Regions from separate parts of the Xanthomonas hydrangeae genome, predicted to be linked through region 3. Evidence: predicted binding sites of a transcription regulator. Region 3 holds the regulator's gene; each other region holds the start of a gene.
The links. The regulator FliA, encoded in region 3, starts transcription of late flagellar genes. The targets are predictions, from matches to a motif close to TAAAGTTTNNCNNNCNNNGGCCGATAA.

Region 1 (4,122 bases), 1.9 Mb from region 3:
AGCGAACTGCTTGCTCAGGTAGGCGATGGTCTTTTCTTCGCCGGCGGTAGCCGGGCCGCGGCCTTCGTAGGCGTCGGAGGCCAGTTCCTTGACGTCGCGCGAGATGCGCGCGCCATCGAAGGTGGGCGTCGCTGCCATGACTGCAGTCGAGACCGCCATGGCCAGCATTCCCATCGCAAGTCGCTCGATCACGGCTCGCTTCGTCACAACTTGCTTCATCACAGCTCGCTTCACTGCAGCACCCAGGTGTTGTCCAGACAGCCCTGGAGTGTAGCCACTGCGGCGTTTGACCGGGTGTGTGCATTGGCAATGTGGCTACATCACGCAGCGCGGTACTACGTTGCCATCCATGGATGACACAGGTCAGAACAGATCGACGCTGCCCACTTGCTGGGTGAGATGCTGCATCTGCCCGCTGGCGACCAACTCGGCGTAGACCTCGGCGCGGTTGCGACCGTGCTGCTTGGCCCAGTACAGCGCCTTGTCGGCCTCGTCCATCATCTGGCTGATCAAGCGGCCATGGGTCAATTCGACGATGCCGGTGCTGAGCGTGACCTTGCCCACCTGCGGGAAAGCGTACTCGGCCACCGCCAGCCGGAAGCGCTCGAACAGGCTCACCGCCGTATCGCGGTCCACCCCGCGCAGCACGATCACGAACTCCTCGCCGCCGAAGCGGAACAGCAGGTCGTCCTGACGGAACGCGCGCTGCATCAGCTGGGCAACCAGCAGCAACACCTCGTCACCGTACAGATGGCCGAAGCTGTCGTTGACGCGCTTGAAGTGATCGATGTCCACGATCCCCAGCCACACGCTTTCCCCTGCCGACGCATCCGCCGCACCGCCTGCGAACAGCCGCAGGATCACATCGTCGAAGGTCTTGCGGTTACGCAGACCGGTCAGCGCGTCGCGCTGGGCATCGTCGAGCAGGCTGCGGTAATTCTGGAAAAAACGCGCAAAGCCCTGCAGCATCGCCTGCTCGGCGGTGCCGGGAACGCGCGAACCACCCACGCGCAGGCACGTGCGGATGCCGCGCGCTTCCATCATCGGGTAGACCAGCAGTGCACGGCCGTCTTCCTCCAGCTGCACCACATCGCCCGCCCCGCGTGCGTCGGCGAGCTGCGCACGCAGCTGCGCGTCGCGGATCTCGGCCACCGTCGACGACAGCCGGCCGTCCTCACGCAGCCGTGTTTCGGCCATGGTGCGGCCGTCCGGAGCGATGCGCAGCAGTGAGAGTTCTTCAGCTGCACAGACTTCGCGCACGGTGCGCAGCAGGCTCAGATCGAGCAGATCGGCATCGCGAATGGCGGTCAGGTCCACCATCCGTTCCAGCAGCGGTTCGTTGGTCATCGCCGCGCCATCCCGTGCACGGACGCCCGCCCGCAGCACTGCTGGCGGCACGCAGGCAGACATCTCGGGCTGGAACGCACTGGCATCACGACGATCACCGGCAATCTTTGATGTCGGTTCATCGGCGCTATTCAGGCGAACTTGAGGTCGCTGGCCGGCCACGCTCAGCGTGCGGCCAGCCAGCCCGGGAGCCGGGTGCGTGCCGGCTATGTGCGGCCAGGCCGAATGCGCCCACCCGCCCTGCCGTGCTCAGGGCAGCGAAGATTCCAGCGCGTCTTCGCCCAGCGCGTGCGCCTGCATCAGCCGCCGGCTGCTGGCGTTCAAGCCTGTGACCTGCACCTCCAGGCCATGGTGACGCAGCCGCTGCACCACCTTGTCCAGCGCCGCCACTGCGGTGATATCCCAGAAATGCGCGCGGCTTACGTCGATCAGCACCGTGCGGCCCGGCACCTGCCGCGCGTCGAAGGCATCGATGAACACGTCGGCCGAGGCGAAGAACACCTGCCCGCGCACGGTATAGGTGCGCACGCCATCGTCGTCGCCATGGGCGATCTGCAGCAGCCCGGCCACCTTGAAGGTGAAGAACACCCCGCTCAACACCACACCCACTGCGACACCCGCAGCGAGGTTGTGGGTGAGCAAGGTCACCGCCACGGTGGCCAGCATCACCACGCTGGATGTGCGCGGATGGGTCACCACGGTGCGCAGCGAGCGCCAGTCGAAGGTCTCGGCCGAGACCATCACCATGATCGCCACCAACGCCACCACCGGCACCTGCGACACCCACGGCTTGAGCGCCACCATCAGGATCAGCAGAAACACACCGGCAAACAACGTCGACAATCGCCCACGGCCGCCGTATTTCACGTTGCCCACGGTCTGCCCGATCATGCCGCAGCCGGCAATGCCGCCGAACAGGCTGGCCGCCGCATTGGCGATGCCCAGCCCGGTGCATTCGCGGTTCTTGTCGCTCGGGGTGTCGGTGAGTTCGTCGACCACACGCGCAGTCATCAGCGATTCGAGCAGGCCCACCATCGCGATGGCCGAGGCCGGCAAGGCGACGATGCGCAAGGTTTCCAGCGTCAACGGCACCGACGGCCATTGCAGGAACGGCAGCGCGTTCGGCAGCTTGCCCAGATCTGCCACGGTTTTCAGCGGCAGATGCAAGGCCGTGCTTGCAACGGTCAGCAGCAGGATGCACAGCAATGGCGAGGGAATCGCCGAGACACCCGGCAGGCGCAGCCGCGGCAGGCCGTAGATGATCGCCAGGCCCACGCCCAACATCGCCCAGGTGGTCAGGTTGGCGCCGTACAGATGCGGCAGCTGCGCGGCGAAGATCAGCACCGCCAACGCATTGACGAAACCGGTGCGTACCGAGCTGCTGACAAAGCGCATCAGCACGCCCAGCCGCAGCAAGCCGAACAGGATCTGCACCGCACCGGCGAGCAGCCCGGCCGCCAGCAGATACGGCAACCCGTGCGCCGCCACCAGCGGTGCGGCCACCAGCGCCACCGAGCCGGCCGCAGCAGAAATCATCGCCGGGCGTCCACCGCAAAACGCAATCACGATGCCAATGACGAACGAGGCGAACAACCCCACCTGCGGGTCCACGCCGGCCACGAACGCGAACGCGATCACTTCGGGAATCAGGGCAAATGTTGCGACCGCACCGGCCATCAGTTCGCGCGCGGGTGAGGCGCGCCATTGCGCCAGTTCGGCACGCAAGAAGGACATGGGAAGACACTCCGGGGACAGAAAGGACAGCCTGCGGACACTGCGCAGCGGCAATAGTGTGCGGGAAAGCGACCCCGCCCGCAGCCTGCGCGTGATCGGTGCGGCAATGCGCTTTTCTGTGGTCCGGGTCACGCCAAACGACGCAACCGAAGACCAAGATGCCCCCCTCACCGGGTTCGGGTGTCGAGCCGGGTTCGCTAGGGAGACCACCATGTCCATTTTCAGGACTGCAAGCACGCTCGCACTGGCTACGGCGTTGGCGCTGGCCGCCACACCGGCCTTCAGCTATTCCATCAGCAACAACAAGGTGGTCGACGACAACGGCAAGGTGGTCCAGCTCAAGGGCGTCAACGTGTTCGGTTTCGAGACCGGCAACCATGTCATCCATGGATTGTGGGCGCGCAACTGGAAGGACATGATCATCCAGATACAGGGCCTGGGCTTCAACGCCGTGCGCCTGCCGTTCTGCCCGGCCACGCTGCGTGCCACCACCATGCCCAGCAGCATCGACTATGGCCGTAATCCCGATCTGCAGGGCCTGACCTCGCTGCAGATCCTCGACAAGGTGATCAACGAATTCAACGCCCGCGGCATCTACGTGCTGCTGGATCACCACACGCCCGATTGCGGCGCCATTTCCGAGCTCTGGTACACCAGTTCCTATTCCGAAGCGCAATGGCTGGACGACTTGCGCTTTGTCGCCAACCGCTACAAGAACGTGCCCAGCGTGATCGGTGTGGATCTGAAGAACGAACCGCACGGCGCCGCCACCTGGGGCACCGGCAACGCGGCCACCGACTGGAACAAGGCCGCCGAGCGCGGTTCGGCTGCGGTGCTGGCGGTGGCGCCCAAGTGGATCATTGCGGTGGAAGGCATCACCGACAATCCGGTGTGCTCGACCAATGGCGGCATCTTCTGGGGCGGCAATCTGCAGCCGCTGGCCTGCACGCCGTTGAACATCCCGGCTAATCGGCTGCTGCTGGCACCGCATGTGTACGGGCCGGACGTGTTCGTGCAGTCGTACTTCAACGACAGCAACTT
Region 2 (4,122 bases), 1.6 Mb from region 3:
GGCGGTGCCGCCGAGCTTGATCATCGAGGTGCTGGCGCCACCGGGCCCGTTCATGCCCGGCGAGGGTGCCGGCGACTTGCCCGACAACGGGCTGGGATTGCGGAAGTATTCCGAGATCGCCGCGCGCTGTTCCTTGGTGGTGGCGGCCATCAGCCACAGCACCAGGAAGAACGCCATCATCGCGGTCACGAAATCGGCAAACGCCACCTTCCAGGCGCCGCCATGATGGCCGCCGCCCTGCACCTTCTTGACCCGTCGGATGACGACGGTGGATTTGCCCTCGGCCATGACCGCGGTCCTACTTGATCGTCTTCAGGTGCGTTTCGAAATCCGCAAAGCTCGGACGCACGTTGGAGGGCAGCGTCTTGCGCGCGAATTCCAGCGCAATCTTCGGGTTGTAGCCGCGCAGGCAGGCCAGCAGCGCGGTCTTGACCGCTTCGTAGATGCGCCCGTCCTGATCGGCACGCGCTTCCATCGCCGCCGACAACGGCGCCACGAAGCCATACGCCAGCAGGATGCCGAGGAAGGTACCCACCAGGGCGGCACCGACGTGGTGGCCGATCTCCTCGATCGGGCCACCGATCGAGCCCATGGTGATCACGATGCCGAGCACGGCGGCCACGATGCCGAAGCCCGGCAGGCCGTCGGAGACCTTGCTCAAGGCATGCGAGGGCGCCATCGCCTCGTGGTGGTGCTTTTCCAGTTCCAACTCGAGCAGCGGCTCCAGCTCGTGCGGCTCGATGTTGCTGCCGATCATCAGGCGCAGGCAGTCGGTGATGAAGTCCAGCAGGTGATGGTCGGCCACCACCTTGGGATAGTTGCCGAAGATGGTGCTGTCCTGCGGTTTTTCGACGTGATCTTCCAGGGCCATGAAGCCGTCGCGGCGGGCCTTGTTCAACAGTTCGTAGACCAGGCTCAGGGTGTCCTTGTAGTCCTCGGACTTGTACTGCGGGCCCTTGAACACGCCCAGCACGCTGCTGAAGGTTTCCTTGACGATCTTGCCCGGCGTGCTGACCAGGAACGCGCCCAGCGCCGCGCCGCCGATGATCAACAGCTCGTACGGCTGCCACAACGCGCCCAGCTTTCCGTGCGACAGCACATAGCCGCCCAGGACACTGACGATGACGACGATGAAGCCGATGATGATGAGCATGGCGCAGCCAAAAGCAAACAGGGTTGCTGTTGTTTCGGCGCGCGCGGCGGATTCTTGAAGTGCACGGCGTGAAGGTGTGCGCTGTAACTGAACGATCGGGTGGTGCGATGACGGCTTCACGTATGGCGATCAGCGGCATCGCGCTTACTGCGGCAAGGCGTTCACCGCAGTGGGGCTTGTGATGAAAAGGTCTGCCTGGGTTGAGCTTGCGATCTGCATCGATTGCTGTGCGCGTCGAGACAGCGCATTGCAGCAAGCGGCCTCTGCATTGGCGGTGGCACCAGCATCGGCGGACTTGATGCGCAGGTTGCGCTCGGCAGCAAATTTCAGCGTCTGCACCACGTCCCGGATGACCCGCCGCCGAGCGTCGAGCGTCATTGTCGTGGCAGTTTCTAGCACTACAGCGAGCAATGGTGTGGGCAGTAAGAGCGGATAACAGAACGTAGCGAGCGGCCGTCAGGTGGGTGCGGACGGCGCACAGGAACCGAAATGAACCGTGCATGCCGATTCCGAGCGCCGGCTGCGCCCGCCTGACGATTGCGCTGTAGTTCTGTGAGTCGCTCTGAGTGGGTCGCAACTGCTTTCTGGGCGGCCTGGCCAGGTCAGGCCGGTTGCGCCTCGGCACCGTCGCGTTGCAGCGGGTTCGGCAGTGCCTGGCCATCTTCGGTGAAGCCCAGCGAGACCGAGTTGAGGCAATGCCGTTCGCCGGTCGGCGGCGGGCCGTCGGGGAACACGTGGCCGAGGTGGCTGTCGCAGCGCGCGCAGACGATCTCGGTGCGGATCATGCCGTAGCTGATGTCGCGGATCTCGCGCACATGGGCGGCGTCGTAGGGGGCGAAGAAGCTCGGCCAGCCGGTGCCGGATTCGAACTTGGCGCTGGAGCGAAACAGCGGCAATCCGCACAGGCGGCAGGTGTAGACGCCCTCCAGCTTGTTGTCCAGGAACACCCCGCAGAACGGCGCTTCGGTGCCGTGCTGCAGCAGCACGCGCTGCTCCTCGTCGCTGAGTCCGGCGATCAGGGCATCGCGTTGGGCGGGGGAGGGCGGTGTCAGATCGAACTGGCTCATGAAGGCTCTCGCATGCGCGCGCTGGCAGGGTGCCGCGTCTGCAACCGTGATGTGGGCGTTGGCGGCGTGGTTCAAGCTTGCGGAGACGAAGCCCCTCTCCCGCCGGGGCGCCACGGCACAGCTTGCGCGCCACTGGCGCGCGTGCCTTGGTGCGCCTGCGCCGCTGGCGCAGGCCGGGGCGCGGAGCGGGGGTTGGGGTGAGGGTACGGGGCGAAGCCACATCGGGTAGGTGAGAATGCGAGGCTTCGCTCGCACCCTCATCCGGCGCTGCGCGCCACCTTCTGCCGATGGGAGAAGGGACTTCTTCGCGCTGCACTCATTTCGCGAACGCGTTCATCCCACAGCCGATCCCGTGCATTGCTGCAGCGCACCGGCGCCCCCACCCAGGCAATACTCCCCGAAACAATCACGGTGACCGTCATGGCGATCCATTCTTCAACGCGCGGCCTGCTGCTGTGCGGCCTGCTGGCGATTGCCGGCGCGGCGCTGGCGCAATCGGCCACTACCACGCGCTCGTCCAACACCTTGCAGCCGATCACCACGCCGACGCCCGCGCAGCCCACGCTGACGGCGCCGCGCGCAGCGCAACCAGCGCCAGGCACCAGTCCGGTGCCCTCGCAGCTTGGCCAGCGCCCGGTCGCGCCCAGCATTCCCACCCGTGGCCCGGCACAGACGCCGGTGGCCCCGGCCGGTAGCCAGGTGCTGCCGGCCAGCGCGCCGATGGTCTACGACCGCAATGGCCGCTTGCTGCAAGGCATGCAGCCGGCCGGCGCCAACCGGGTGCTGGACACCAAGACCGGGCGCTATTACGACGCGGTTCCGGCCGGCGACGGCGTGCGCGTGGTGCGCTGAGATCCGGCATCGGCGTTGTGACCCACCACGAATCCCCAATCCCCAATCCCCGCCTCAATCCGCAATCGGCAACGCCAACGTCTCCTTGACCTCTTCCATCACGATGTAGCTCTTGGACTCGCGGACATGCGGCAAGGTCAACAAGGTGCTGCCGAGCAGTTTGCGATAGGACGCCATCTCGCTGATGCGCGCCTTGAGCAGATAATCGAAATCGCCCGAGACCAGATGGCATTCCAGCACGTTGGGAAGCTTGAGCGCGGCGCGGCGGAACTCCTCGAAGATGTCGCCGGATTTGTAGGCCAGGCTGATCTCCACGAACACCAACAGGCTGGCCTTGAGCAGGTGCGGGTCCAGCCGCGCGTAGTAGCCGGTGATGGCGCCATCGCGCTCCAGCCGGCGCACGCGCTCGGTGCAGGGCGTGGTCGACAAGCCCACCCGTTCGCCCAGGTCGGTAAAGGAAATCCGCCCTTCCTGCTGGAGGATGCGCAGAATTTTGCGGTCGATCTTGTCCAGCTCGCGCACACGGGTGGCCATGAGGTCTGTCTCCCTACAGATTTGGCGGGAAATTTCACTGCAAAGGTGCGCAGATTCCAGAAATGGAACTGCCTGGCTCGCAATATACTGCGTCTAACTGTCTCCCTCGGCGCTTGGTTGTGGGGGAATACCCTTTCCAGGAGAACGACATGCGGGTGTTCATTCTCGGTAGCGGCGTCATCGGCACCACCACCGCCTGGTATCTGGCGCAGTCCGGCTGCGAGGTCACCGTGGTGGACCGCCAGCCAGCCTCGGCGCTGGAAACCAGCTACGGCAACGCGGGCCAGCTGTCGTTCGGCTACACCTCGCCCTGGGCCGCCCCCGGCGTGCCGGGCAAGGCGATGAAGTGGTTGTTCGCCCAGCACGCGCCGTTGTCGATCCGGCCCACCCGCGATCTGCGTCAGCTGGCCTGGCTGACCCAGATGCTGCGCAACTGCACCGCCGAGCGCTATGCGGTGAACAAGGCGCGCATGGTGCGCATGTCCGACTACAGCCGCGATTGCCTCAATGCATTGC
Region 3 (4,122 bases):
CCCGACCGGTGCCGGCAAGACCACCACCATCGCCAAGCTCGCCCAGCGCTTCGCCGCCCAGCACGCCCCGCGCGACGTGGCCCTGGTCACCACCGACACCCAGCGCGTCGGTGGCCGCGAGCAGCTGCACAGCTACGGCCGTCAGCTCGGCATCGCGGTGCACGAGGCCGACAGCGCCGAGAGCCTGCTGGAACTGCTCGAGCGCCTGCGCGACTACAAGCTGGTGCTGATCGACACCGCCGGCATGGGCCAGCGCGACCGCGCCCTGGCCGCGCAGCTGAACTGGCTGCGCGCCGCGCACCAGGTCACCTCGCTGCTGGTGCTGCCGGCCAACGCCCATTTTTCCGACCTCGACGAGGTCGTACGCCGCTTCGCCCACGCCAAACCCCAAGGCGTGGTGCTGACCAAACTCGACGAGACCGGCCGCTTCGGCAGCGCCTTGTCGGTGGTGGTCGACCACCAAATGCCCATCACCTGGGTGACTGACGGACAGCGGGTCCCTGACGACCTGCACCGCGCCAATGCCGCCAGTCTCGTTCTTCGCCTTGAAGATTTGCGGCGCGCTGCCGATAAGCCCTGTACTCCGGAGCACAACCATGCAGTCGCGTGAATACGCCAAGCTGACCAACGCCTTCCCCCTGACGGCGACCCGTCCCGAGCCCTTGGGCCCGGTGCGCACCATTGCCGTGACCGGTGGCAAGGGCGGCGTGGGGAAAACCAACATTTCCGCCAACCTGGCCGTGGCCCTCGCCGAGATGGGCAAGCGCACCCTGCTGCTCGACGCCGACCTTGGCCTGGCCAACCTGGATGTGGTCTTGGGCCTGTCGCCCAAGTACACCCTGGCTGACCTGATCGCCGGCCGCTGCACGCTGGACGAAGTGATCATCGAAGGCCCGGGTGGCGTGCTGGTGGTTCCTGCCGCCTCCGGTCGCCGCCACATGGCCGAACTGGCCCCGGCCCAGCACATCGGCCTGGTCAACGTGTTCTCCGAACTGGAACGCGACCTGGACGTGATGGTCATCGACACCGCCGCCGGCATCACCGACAGCGTGCTGACCTTTTGCCAGGCCGCCCAGGACACCGTGGTGGTGGTCTGCGACGAGCCGGCCTCGATCACCGACGCCTACGCGCTGATCAAGGTGCTCTCGCGCGAACGCGGCGTGGACCGTCTGCAGATCATCGCCAACATGGTGCGCGACCCCAACGAAGGCCGCCTGCTGTACGACAAGCTGTCGCGGGTCTGCGAGAAATTCCTCGGCGACGTGTCGCTGAACTACCTCGGCCATGTGCCGCAGGACGACTGGTTGCGCTTGTCGGTACAGCGTCAGCAACCCGTCATCAAGGCCTACCCCGCCAGTCCGTCGGCGCTGGCCATCGCAGAAATCGCGCGGCGTACCTCGCGCTGGCAGGCACCCACGGTGCCGCGCGGCAACGTCGAGTTCTTTGTCGAACGCATCATCCAACGGGGAGTCGCCGCATGAGTACCGCTACCGCTACCGCAACGACGGCCACAGCGCAGTACCGTGCAGTGCAACGCAACAACGCCAACGACATCGTCACCCAGCACGCCGACCTGGTGCGCCGCATCGCCCACCATCTGGCCGCGCGCCTGCCGGCGAGCGTGGAAGTGGACGACCTGATCCAGGCCGGCATGATCGGCCTGATCGAAGCCTCGCGCAGTTACGACTCCGACCAGGGCGCCTCGTTCGAAACCTATGCCTCGATCCGTATCCGCGGCTCGATGATCGACGAGATCCGCCGTGGCGACTGGGTGCCGCGCTCGGTACACCGCCGTGCCCGCGACGCTGCTGCTGCAGTACGCAAGATCGAACAGAACACCGGCCGCGCCGCCGCCGCCACCGAAGTGGCCGCCGCGATGGAAATGCCGCTGCCCGATTACCTGCGTCTGATGGAAGACGCCGCGCGCGGCCAGGTGCTGAGCCTGGAGTCGCGGATCGAAGATCACGGCGAGCTGGACACCACCGCCAAGGGTGGGCCCAACCCACAGCAGATGATGGAGCGTGGCGAGTTCGGCCGCGAGCTGGGCAAGGCCATCGGCCAGTTGCCCGAGCGCGAGCAGCTGGTGCTGTCGCTGTACTACGAACAGGAATTGAACCTGAAGGAAATCGGCGCCGTGCTCGGCGTCAGCGAATCGCGCGTCTGCCAGATCCACGGCCAGGCCGTGGTGCGTCTGCGCGGCCGCCTCAAGGTCTTCGAACTGGCCGATGCCGGTGTCGAAATTGACGACTAATTTTTTCGCGTATTTTTTCGTGTTAGGAGCTTGATGTGAACAAGAACATGCGGATTTTGATCGTGGACGACTTCTCGACGATGCGACGTATCGTCAAGAATCTGTTGGGCGATCTTGGCTTCACCAATACCGCAGAGGCCGAAGACGGCAACAGCGCATTGGCTGCGTTGCGGGCCGGCCCGTTCGATTTCGTGGTCACCGACTGGAACATGCCCGGCATGACCGGTATCGACCTGCTGCGCAACATCCGCGCCGACGCCAAGCTCAAGCACCTGCCGGTGATGATGGTGACCGCCGAAGCCAAGCGCGAGCAGATCATCGAAGCGGCCCAGTGCGGCGTGAACGGCTACATCATCAAGCCGTTCACCGCGCAGACGCTGGAAGAAAAGCTGGGCAAGGTGTTCGAACGTCTGGCGGCGACCGCCTGATGAACGCCACCGTGGAAACCAATGCCGAACGCGCTGCCTTGATCGACCGCCTGCAAGGCGCGCTCGATGCACTGGAAAGCGGCGACGAAGCCGCCTGGAAGCGCGAGGTCGACCACCTCGCCGCCTTGCGCACCCGTCCGATGATGCAGGGCCTGAGCCGGCTCGCACGCGAACTCGGTCAGGCGCTGGGCGAACTGCCCACCGTGCCCGAAGAAGCCGGCGAGCTGGACGATGCGTGTTCGCGCCTGGACCACGTGGTGGAAATGACCGAAAAGGCCAGCCATCGCACGCTGGACCTGGTCGAAGAATGCCGTGAGCTGGCCAACCAGCTGCGCGACGGCGGTCTGAATCAGGACCAGGGCGCGCTGATGGACAAGATGCGCCACAACCTGACCGAACTGTCGCTGGCGCAGAGCTACCAGGACCTGAGCGGGCAGATCATCCGTCGCGTGGCCGGCATCGTGCGGCGCGTGCACGAAGGCTTCGGCGCACTCGGCCTGCCGCCCAAGAGCACCGAGCCGAAGAAAGACGACGGCGGTCTTGCCGGTCCTGCAGTCAAGGGCCTGGACCGTCACGCGGTGTCGCAGGACGACGCCGACGACCTGCTGTCCGGATTGGGGTTGTAACCATGAGTGCTGTTCCAGACGATATTGCTGCCGATTTCATCGTCGAGGCCCAGGAAATCCTGGATCGCCTCGGCGAACAGCTGGTCGCGCTGGAACAGGCACCGGACGAAGCCGACCAGCTCAACGCGGTGTTTCGCGGTTTCCACACGCTCAAGGGCGGCGCCGGCTTTCTGGCGATCAAGCCCATGGTCGAGCTGTGCCACGCCGCTGAAGAAACCCTCGGCATGGCGCGCTCCGGCCAGGCGGTGCTGCAGGCGCATCACTTCGATGCCGCGCAGCAGTCGCTGGATTATCTGCAGGCGATGCTCGATGCGATGGGCTCGGGCGAAACCGTGCCGCACGCACCGGCCTCGCTGATCGCGCAGTTCGATGCCAAGAGCGGCCCGCCGGCGGTCAAGGCCGCACCCAAGGCCGCATTGGCTGCGGTGGCTAACGCCGCGCACGACGACGGCCACGCACCGGCGCCCGGCGCCAAAGCCGCGCCCAAAGCAGCCGCAAAAGGTGCCGAAGCCGAACAGACCGTGCGCGTTGATACCAAGCGCCTGGACGCCATCGTCAACCTGATCGGCGAACTGGTGCTCTCGCGCAATCGCTTGAAGACCCTGCGCACCCGCCTGCGCGACGAAGAACTCGATCGCGCGGTCAGCGTGCTGGATATCGCCACCGCGCGCCTGCAGACCGCAGTCATGCGCACCCGCATGCAGCCGGTCAGCAAGGTGTTCTCGCGCTTCCCCAAGGTGGCCCGCGACGTCGCGCGCACCTTGTCCAAGGAAGTGGAGCTGGAACTGATCGGCGCCGAGACGGAACTGGACCGTAA

Region 1: NYR97_RS04505 (GGDEF domain-containing protein) is a predicted target of FliA. The motif match lies at 1,466-1,492, and genes of this name have one in related genera.
Region 2: motA (flagellar motor stator protein MotA) is a predicted target of FliA. The motif match lies at 1,185-1,211, and genes of this name have one in related genera.

Annotation. Positions count from the first base shown of each region.
Region 1 is NZ_CP103836.1:1,120,188-1,124,309, forward strand. It holds gene NYR97_RS04500 (M28 family metallopeptidase) at 1-189, opposite strand, end outside; gene NYR97_RS04505 (GGDEF domain-containing protein) at 364-1,347, opposite strand; gene NYR97_RS04510 (SulP family inorganic anion transporter) at 1,597-3,081, opposite strand; gene NYR97_RS04515 (cellulase family glycosylhydrolase) at 3,293-4,122, shown strand, end outside.
Region 2 is NZ_CP103836.1:2,871,222-2,875,343, forward strand. It holds gene motB (flagellar motor protein MotB) at 1-288, opposite strand, end outside; gene motA (flagellar motor stator protein MotA) at 299-1,153, opposite strand; gene NYR97_RS12120 (hypothetical protein) at 1,298-1,531, opposite strand; RNA gene NYR97_RS12125 (sX9 sRNA) at 1,584-1,655, opposite strand; gene msrB (peptide-methionine (R)-S-oxide reductase MsrB) at 1,756-2,220, opposite strand; gene NYR97_RS12135 (hypothetical protein) at 2,641-3,072, shown strand; gene NYR97_RS12140 (Lrp/AsnC ligand binding domain-containing protein) at 3,127-3,606, opposite strand; gene NYR97_RS12145 (D-amino acid dehydrogenase) at 3,756-4,122, shown strand, end outside.
Region 3 is NZ_CP103836.1:4,508,527-4,512,648, reverse strand. It holds gene flhF (flagellar biosynthesis GTPase FlhF) at 1-610, shown strand, start outside; gene NYR97_RS19030 (MinD/ParA family protein) at 597-1,481, shown strand; gene NYR97_RS19025 (RNA polymerase sigma factor FliA) at 1,478-2,251, shown strand; gene cheY (chemotaxis response regulator CheY) at 2,287-2,679, shown strand; gene NYR97_RS19015 (protein phosphatase CheZ) at 2,679-3,305, shown strand; gene NYR97_RS19010 (chemotaxis protein CheA) at 3,308-4,122, shown strand, end outside.